Regions from separate parts of the Aciduricibacillus chroicocephali genome, predicted to be linked through region 1. Evidence: riboswitches for the same ligand, from Rfam matches in the RefSeq annotation. Region 1 holds a riboswitch; the other holds the start of a gene.
The links. Region 1 has a riboswitch for FMN ahead of QR721_RS09475 (ECF transporter S component). Riboswitches for the same ligand answer to the same signal wherever they lie in the genome.
Positions count from the first base shown of each region.

Region 2: it holds a riboswitch for FMN, as region 1 does, so the genes downstream of both, ribE (riboflavin synthase) here and QR721_RS09475 (ECF transporter S component) in region 1, are expected to answer to the same signal.

Region 1 covers NZ_CP129113.1:1,807,353-1,812,196, forward strand. Annotated here, with positions in the region: gene QR721_RS09455 (1,4-dihydroxy-2-naphthoate polyprenyltransferase) at 1-482, shown strand, start outside; gene QR721_RS09460 (PaaI family thioesterase) at 512-910, shown strand; gene QR721_RS09465 (TraR/DksA family transcriptional regulator) at 940-1,296, shown strand; gene ytvA (YtvA family blue-light photoreceptor) at 1,471-2,271, shown strand; gene QR721_RS09475 (ECF transporter S component) at 2,319-2,912, opposite strand; FMN riboswitch at 3,056-3,203, opposite strand; gene QR721_RS09480 (M20/M25/M40 family metallo-hydrolase) at 3,277-4,332, opposite strand; gene QR721_RS09485 (potassium channel family protein) at 4,460-4,844, shown strand, end outside.
Region 2 covers NZ_CP129113.1:290,091-294,934, forward strand. Annotated here, with positions in the region: gene QR721_RS01590 (nitroreductase family protein) at 1-278, shown strand, start outside; gene cypC (CYP152 family fatty-acid peroxygenase CypC) at 368-1,633, shown strand; gene ribH (6,7-dimethyl-8-ribityllumazine synthase) at 1,702-2,169, opposite strand; gene ribB (3,4-dihydroxy-2-butanone-4-phosphate synthase) at 2,198-2,812, opposite strand; gene ribE (riboflavin synthase) at 2,816-3,481, opposite strand; FMN riboswitch at 3,629-3,776, opposite strand; gene corA (magnesium/cobalt transporter CorA) at 3,840-4,790, opposite strand.

The sequences.
Region 1 (4,844 bases):
CGTACACACCCTTCGGTGAATTGTTCGCGGGCTTCTTCATGGGTACGGTCATTATCGGAATCAGCTATTTCATACAGACTTCGGAAGTGAATGCCCGTATTGTGCTCATTTCCATTCCAGTCGCCTTCTTAATCGGTTCCATCTTGCTCGCGAATAATATACGTGATCTGGATGGTGATCGCGAGAACGGGAGGAAGACGATTGCTATTTTGCTCGGACGCAAAAATGCAATTGGATTCCTTGGCCTTCTGTTTGCTGCAGCTTACTTATGGACAATCGTCCTTGTCATTGTTCACATTTTGCCGCTCTGGTCGCTAATTGTAATTTTCAGCGCTCCCAAGGCATATAAAGCTTACAGCAATTTTCGCGGTAAAACGAAACCACTGGAAATGTTCCCTGCAATGATTGCTACTGGTAAAACGAATTCCATGTTCGGTATACTGCTAGGACTCTCATTGCTCATTGATCATTTCATCGGTTAAATTCGTACCTGTTAAAGGAGAACTAGATAATGGAATGGACTTTTGAAAACACGCTTATGGAAACACTTGGCATTGAAATGAAGACTTGCGAAAAAGATCTCGTCGTCATGACAATGCCTGTCGACGACCGGACTAGGCAACCAGCAGGATATTTGCACGGCGGTGCAAGTGTCGTCCTTGCTGAGACAGCAGCCAGCTTCGGAGCTCATGTAAATGTGGATACAGATAAATATGCCGTATTCGGTATGGAGATCAACGCCAACCATATCCGCTCCAAGCAAGACGGCATAGTGACAGCAACTGCGACCCCTTTCCACAAAGGAAGGACAACAATGGTTTGGGATATTCGCATAACAGATGAGGATGACCGGCTAATCTGTATTTCACGTTGCACAGTCGGCGTTGTAGAAAAGCGCACCGGGCAATAATCTTCCGAAGTTTTTCAGGAGGATGCCATATGACGAAACTGACAGAAGAACAGCTTAAACATTTTAAAGAAAAACTGCTTGATATGCGTAATACAATGGAAAGAGAAGATAAGGATTTCAATACACTGGATCATGATTTAGACCATGAGTTATTATCGCCTCATACGAATCACCCGGCAGATGCCGCGACTTCAGAGACTGAAAATGAATTCAATCTCGGCATGGAGCGCTTCAGCGAAGAGCAGCTTAGGGATATCGATGATGCACTTGCCAAAATAGAGGATGGTACTTATGGTCTTAGTGAAAAATCCGGCAAACCCATTCCATTAGAGCGGCTTGAAGCATTACCTACCGCCAGAAATCTTGTAGAAGAAGAGACAGAATAAAAAACTCCAGCTTAAAGCTGGGGTTTTTTATTCTTAGTGGGCTTCTGTTGTTTTTTGTCTTATACTTCTATATTCTGGATGTAAGGCATCTATTTATGATAGCGCAAGACAAGCTGAGTACTTGATAATTCATACGGGTCAGCGAGATGCTAATCTTAGCAGGGGGCTGAACTTATGGTACAAATGAGATTTAATGAATTTGATCTTATCCAAAAGAATGAATTCATTAGTAACGCAATAGATAGAGCTGGCGTAGGTGTAGTCATTACTGATCCATCACAAGATGATAACCCAATTATTTATGTGAATAAAGGTTTTGAAGAACTTACCGGATATGAGGCTTCTGAGATATTGGGACTGAATTGCCGCTTTCTTCAACATGGTGAGGAAACCTTTGATAAACGACGTAAAATTCGAGAAGCTATAAACTCGGAAAAACTAATCAATCTTCCATTAAAAAACTATAAAAAAGACGGAACACCGTTTTGGAATGATTTGAATATCTACCCGGTTCGTTTAAAAGAAATGGACAAACTTTACTTCATCGGCATTCAAAAAGATGTAACGAAGCAAGTTGAAGCAGAACATGAAGTGAAACGTAATCTTGCTTCGATTCGCAAACTTTCTACACCAATCATACCGATTTCCGTAGAGGTTGCTGTCCTCCCGCTCATTGGGGAAATGAGTGAACAACGGCAACAGCAACTGATGGAAGACATCGGAACATATACAGAGCAGGAACAGAAGGATTTTATTATCCTCGACCTCTCCGGTATCAGCAAATTCGATGAACGCATTCACTGGACCATCCATTCGATCAGGAGCATGCTTAATCTTATGGGATGTGAGCTTATTTTGACGGGGATTACACCAAATCTCGCAATCGCGGGCAAAGATGGATTGCATGACTTAGGCATCATCTCCTCATTTTCAACAGTAGAGCGTGCCATCAAATTCCTGAACAGCAAAAAATAGATAAAAAGAGGGTCATCTCAGAAATTGAGATGACCCTCTTTTGCTAATTAAGATGCGAAGCCAGAACGTTTCTTATCAATCCAACTGCGCATTTTCACATAGAGTGGGACAAATAGAATACCGACGACAATACCTTTAAGAATGTTAAATGGCAACACACCTTTAAGTGCGAACGCCATTTTTTCGCTAGTCCCCATATTCCCCCAGCCCATGAAAATGGAATAAAGCGGCAGCATGACGAAATAATTCAATACTGTCATGCCAATCGCCATAACAACTGTTCCAACTACAAGACCGGATACAATCGTTTTGACACCTTTTTTGTACTTATGATAAACGATGGCAACCGGAACAGTAAACATGACTCCAGCAAGGAAGTTGGCAGCAACACCAATCGGATCGCTCGCTCCGGAAACCGCGAAATAAAGCAAGTTTTTAATACCGACAACAATAACACCAGCTAAAGGTGAAAACATGAATGCCGCAAGAACTGCAGGCACATCACTGAAGTCGATTTTTAGAAATGGCGGAAGCATCGGCAGCGGGAAGTTCAAGAAGAACAACAGCAGCGACACAGTGCCAAGCAATGCAAGAATAATAAGTTTTACCAGTTTTGATGTTGATTGTGTTCTATTCACAATCAATCCCTCCTTCATCTACATATCGATTGCATCCGTGATGAAGGAAATTACGGCCTGTTCCATATAAAAAGCCCCTGAAACTAAAATAGTTCCGGGGCTGGAATATCCATAGGAAATAAAGGCGCAAAAACGCACCCAGGCTTTCACATCTTCTCCCATCCAGACTATACTGTCGGTCCTGGAATCTCACCAGGTCAGCCACATGACATAAGCCAATGCAGCTCACGGACTCAAGAGCCTAAACGCTCTTTTACCGTCGGTCGGGAATTACACCCTGCCCCGAAGATGAATCGATATGTTGTTGTTATACCCATTATACATCGTTTTCCGATAATTGCAAATGGGCTGTTTGACTAGGATGGAATTAATCTTCCAGAGGATTGAGGCTCTCTGTGCCGTCAAGCGATTCAATCATTTTCACAAGAAGTACAATCTCTTCCTCAATGTCTTTAAAACTTGCTGTCTCAACAGGAGCATGCATGTAACGAAGCGGCAGTGAAACGAGTGCAATCGGTACCCCGCGTCCAGTAAGACGCATCCGGTCCGCATCTGTACCTGTCATCCGTGGAGTCAGCTCATACTGCAATTGCATATCCAATTCTTTGGCAGCTTTCTCAAGTAACTTATTAATTTTGTAATTGATCGGTGCTCCTTTAGCAAGCACTGGACCACCTTCCAGCCGGACATCGCCATGCTTATTCCGATTGACACCTGGGTAATCCGTTGCAAACGTAACATCACAAGCGAGTGCACAGGTTGGTTCAATACCGGCAGCCGCAAAGTACGCGCCCCCCATGTTCGTTTCCTCATTAACTGTACTTGCAGCATAGACGCCAACCTTTACGTCCTTTTTAGCCAATTGCTTCAGTACTTCAGCGACGATGAAGCAGCCCGTACGATTATCAAGCCCACGTCCCGCAATATATCGGTCCTGCAATATTTCCGGCTTCCGATCATATACAGCTAGATCCCCGATTTGAATCTTTTGATCCACTTCTTCTTTAGACTTGAATCCACAGTCAATGAATAAGTCACTTAGGTCAAAATCATCTTTCAATCCACCATGATGCTGGGCGTTAACACCAATAACACCATTGACTTCCCCATTGTATCCAAGGACGTTTACACGCATGCCTACAGCCGCTTTTGGATTAATGCCGCCCATTTTATCAGTATAAAGAAAACCATCTGAATCAATACGATTGATCACTAGAGCAATTTCGTCACAATGGCCCGCAAGCAATATTTTAAATTCAGCCTCTGGATTGAGAATTCCGATAACATTTCCAGCGTTGTCCGTGCGAACTTCATGTGCGAATTCCTTAACATAGTTCATCCACTTTTTCTGTATTCCCATTTCCATACTTGAGGGTGAAGGTGTTTCAAGCAATTCATTCAAAAAATCTCTGTTCATATCCATGTTTTGTCCTGCTCCTTTTTTTCGAACTCATTTCCATAATAGCGGATTCTCGCAAATCTTTCCCATGTTATGTATGCAGATGAAGGAATGCGGCAAAACTTTTTCACATAGAAATGAGGTGCTTCAGATGAAAAAGCTGTTTTTGAAACATGCCTTTTTGCGTGTACCGCTTTTTCTGCGGCTAATCATAGCAATTCCACTTGCCATGACCTTGTTTGGAGTACTAATCCATTTTATTGAGCCAGAAACATTCCCTACCGTGTTCACCGGTATATGGTGGACATTTGTTACAGCATCAACGGTTGGTTATGGTGATTATGTACCCGAAACATTTATCGGGAAACTTGCTGGAATTGTTCTGATTCTTTCCGGTGGTGGTCTAATCACCTTTTATATTACGAGCGTTTCAGCCGCTGCTGTGAGACATGGGAATCAGCTCACAGAGGGTAAAATTGCTTTTAAAGGACAACAACACTATATTTTTATCGGTTGGAACGAGCAGACGAGAGAAA
Region 2 (4,844 bases), 1.2 Mb from region 1:
TGCAGGAACAATTCCCTTCTTATAGCGAAGCATTCCCTGGTTATTCTCTACAGTCTTCAGGCATGTTGCAATACATTGTCTGGACTAGCTTGGAATCTCTTGGCTTTGGAGCTTCTTTGCAGCATTACAACCCACTTGTTAACGCTGCAGTCCAGAAAAAATGGGATCTTCCTGAGAGCTGGGAACTAATTGCCCAAATGCCATTCGGCAAGCCAACAGCTCCAGCTGGGGAGAAAGATGTCCAGTCATTGGAAGGCCGAATTAAAGTATTCAAATAATCATCTCTAAAACGCTTTGCATCAATTATGATGCAAAGCGTTTTTTCATTTGGCTTTAAGGCAATAATCAATGTATTAACAAAAAAAGGGTGAGTGTCTTGAAACAGCAGAATTGGATGCCGGAAGAAGAGGGAATCGACCATACGGCAGGAGTCATCAGAGAAGGTTATATGTATATTCCGAATCGGATTCGCAGTTACCAGACACCTGTTTTCAAAACAAAGATTCTGGGAGCCGATGCAATTTGCATGAGCGGACAACAGGCGACCGAGCTTTTCTATGATACGGAGAAGTTTGAACGCAGTAGTGCCGCGCCTCAGCGTGTGTTGAAAACACTATTCGGTAAAGACGGTGTCCAAACACTCGATGGAGACGAGCATCGTAATCGGAAAGAGATGTTTATGTCTCTGATGACGAAGGAGCGGTTAGAGAAGCTCCGGCAATTGACGACCCTTAGATTTGAGGAGAAATTAAATGATTGGAGCTACAAAAAGGAAATTGTTCTGTATGAAGAAATGAAGAAGATGCTTACGCGCATTGCCTGTGAGTGGGCTGGCGTACCACTTTATGCAAGTGAACTTGAAAATCGGACAAATCAACTTGCCAAGCTGTTTCAAGATGCAGCTTCAATCGGCATTGGGTATCAAAAATCGGTCAAGAGCCGATCCTCTGCTGAAAAGTGGATTCGCGGACTAATCGAAGATGTAAGAGAGGGGAAATTGAACCCTGAAGATGAAACCGCACTAGCTGTCATGAGTCGTCATAAAAATCTTAATGGTGAGCTGCTTGAGACTCAGACAGCTGCAGTAGATCTACTAAATATTTTGCGACCGATCGTAGCAATTTCAATTTTTGTCAATTTCACTGCACTGGCAGTCTACCATTACCCGGAAGAAGCAGAGAAGCTATATGATGGCAATGAAGATAAGCTTCAACGTTTTGTCCAGGAAGTACGGAGATTCTACCCGTTCTTCCCATTTATACCGGCGAAAGTCCGTCATGATTTTTCATGGAAGCAATTTGAATTCAAACAGGGGACACTCGTCTTGCTTGATGTATATGGAACGAACCATGATCCTACACACTGGGATAACCCAAGTTTATTCAAACCGGATCGTTTCAAAGAGTGGGAGGATAGTCCGTTTGGATTTATCCCTCAGGGAGGGGGAGATTACTCGTTCGGACACCGCTGTGCCGGTGAATGGGTCACAACCGAGATTATGAAAGTTTGTCTCGATTTCCTTGCGAACAGAATGACATTCGACGTACCAAAGCAGGATCTGTCATTCAGCTATGTAAACATGCCTAGCATCCCGCGCAGTAAAGTCGTTCTAACGAATATCCGGAAAAAATGAAGCGCCAAGCCTTAAATAGGCTTGGCGCTCTTTCTGTAACTGGACTATCTAAATCTAATAATGAGGACTTAACTAAATTGCTTCAGCAAATTAGCCATTTCGATTGCGGCTGTTGCAGATTCCCCGCCTTTATTACCGGCTTTTGTACCAGCACGTTCAATAGCCTGTTCAATCGTTTCAGTTGTTAGCACACCGAAGATGACAGGTGTTCCACTTGCAAGTGCTGCATTGGATGTCCCTTTAGCCGCTTCATTGCAAACATAGTCAAAGTGAGGTGTTGCCCCGCGGATAACTGTACCTAATACGATAACAGCATCATAGCGACCGCTATCAGCCATCTTTTTTGCGATAATAGGCAATTCAAATGCGCCTGGAACCCAGGCGACGTCAATGTTTTCTTCTTGTACACCATGTCGCTTCAAAGTATCTTCTGCACCTGAAAGCAGTCTGCTTGTAATGAAGTCATTGAACCTCGCTACGGCAATGCCGATTCTTAAGTCTGTCCCAACAAGATTTCCTTCAAAAGTTTTTCCCATATCTATTCTCCTCCTACAGGTTCGCCGCTCAGTATGCTGAGATGGCCTGTTGTTTTTTATAATTCACGAGTTCTTCTATTGTAACTAGCTTCAAGTCCCATTCAGACGCCAGCTTCATTAAATCAGGGAGTCTAGCCATGGAGCCGTCTTCCTTTATAATTTCACAAATAACCGCTGCTGGTGCTGCATTGCTTAATTTAGCAAAATCGACTGCGGCTTCCGTATGGCCTCGTCGTTCGAACACACCTTCGTCCTTGGCAATCAAAGGAAAAACATGTCCCGGACGTTTGAAATCTTCTGGCAAGCTTTGCGGATCAGCGAGTGCTCGAATCGTGAGTGCTCTCTCATCTGCACTGATGCCGGTCGTTGTACTTGCATGATCAACACTAATAGTAAAAGCTGTACCGAGCGGATCTGTACTGTTCTCAGTCATCATGGGCAGGTTCAGGTGTTTTGCGATCTGGCTATTGATAGCTGTGCATACGAGGCCTTTGCCATGAGTAATCATGAAATTAATCATCTGTCTGTCAATTCGGTCGGCAAGCGCAATGAAATCTCCTTCATTCTCTCGATTTGCATCATCCGCGACGATGATTGCTTTACCTTTTTGCAAATCAGCAATTGCTTCCTCAATCGTATTCATCTTCTACAGGCCTCCTTCAAGAAATCCGGCTGCGGCAAGATTTTGACGGGTAATCGTGCTATCTGATTCTTGAGAATGCTGTCGGTCAGTCATTTGCCAAACATGTTTTGCCAGCATGTCACATTCAATGTTGACGATATCACCTTTTCGTTTGCTTCCGAGCGTCGTTTCAGCCGCTGTATGAGGGATGATCGAGATGCTGAATGAATCAGGATCTACATGGAACAGGGTAAGGCTGATACCATCGACTGCAACCGAACCTTTTCGTAGAAAGTATTTCGCAAATCCATCTGGAATGGAAATATTGAATATAATGGCGTTTTCTAATGGTTGTTTATCGAGAATCTTAGCAGTGCCATCTACATGCCCTGAGACGAAGTGGCCGCCAAATCTACCATTCGCAGACATTGCGCGCTCAAGATTCACTTCTGAACCGGAAATAAGTTTTGCCAAATTCGTAGCATGATAGGTTTCCGGCATTATATCTGCCTTGAAAGACGCTTGATCAAATGCTGTAACGGTAAGACATACACCATTAATGGCGATGCTATCACCGAGAGAAATGTCCTCCATAATGCGCTTTGCTCCAATTTCAATTTCATAGGCGTGCGCTGAACGCTGTACAAGACGTCGCACAACACCTTTCTCTTCAATAATTCCTGTAAACAAAAGTATCCACTCCCTTATGTTGAAACTCAAAAAGCCCTTGAAGTCGGCTTCAAGGGCATAAGGGCAGAATATTTCAAAAGAATGAATGCTGAAAAACACAAACAAACCACAGAAAATAGTGATTTTTGCGTACGCAAACAAGCTTTTCAAATCCTTCTCCCATCCAGACTTTAACTGTCGGCTCCGGAATTGCACCAGATCCACCGCTTGGCATAAAGCCGCACGGGTCACGGACTAAGAAGCACATGGCTTCATCACCGCCGGTTGGGAATTACACCCGACCCCGAAGGAATAAACGTGTATGAAATTGTACATCTAAACCTTAAATGAATTGTTCAGAAATGTCAAATGCAATCATTCAGCCAAACCAGCCTCGTTTTTTGAAAATGACAATCATGACTACTGTAATAAACAGCATCGCAATCATGGCAATTGGATAGCCGTAATGCCAATGCAGTTCTGGCATATTTTCAAAATTCATGCCATAAATACCGGCTATGAAAGTTAGTGGCGCAAAAATAGAAGTGATAACAGTTAGTACTTGAATTACCTTATTCTGTTGATAAGAGTTAATTGAAATAAAGTTATCTCTTATGTCATTTGTAATTTCACGATTAGAATTTGTCATATCTGCCAACCGCAAAAGGTGATCATAGATATCCATGAAATATTCGCGCCGATCTTGTATGCCTTGTAATCTGTGGGAGTAAAGAATTCTGTAGAATAGATCACTCAAAGGGTTGATCGCATGCCGTAATTCAAGCAACTGATGACGCAATTCAAATAAACGCTCCAATAATTGATCCATTGGCTCTTCATTCGGGTTCTCTTCGACGAGGTTGATTTCATCCTCCAAATGGGCAAGTATAGGGAAATAATCATCAACAACATTGTCCATTATTTCATAAAAGACTTTGTAGGTATCCCATTGTCCGATATTCTTTAGCGCCTGCAGTTTTTTCCATGTTTCATTCACTTCTTCAAGGTCTTCATAATGGAAGGTGACGATATAATTCTCACCGAGGAAGAAGTCGATTTCATATTCGTTGTAGGCCTCGGGGCCAGGAAGATGGGTGACAAAGAAGGAGAAGTCGTCATAATAATCAAGCTTCGGACGCTGCATGCTGTAAACGCAGTCTTCAATGGCTAGCGGATGGAAGTGAAGAGAATTTCTCAATTCCTGTGTTTCAGCTTCACTCGGTGAATTGAAGTCAATCCAGCACCATTTGTAATCTTTAATGTTCAAGTTATGTATTGTTAAATTTTCAACTAAACAGTCATTACTGTCTATTGCTGCTATGCGAATCATTCGTTTTTCTCCTTGCTTGCATTTGTTTCTCACATGATAGCATGATTCTCGTAT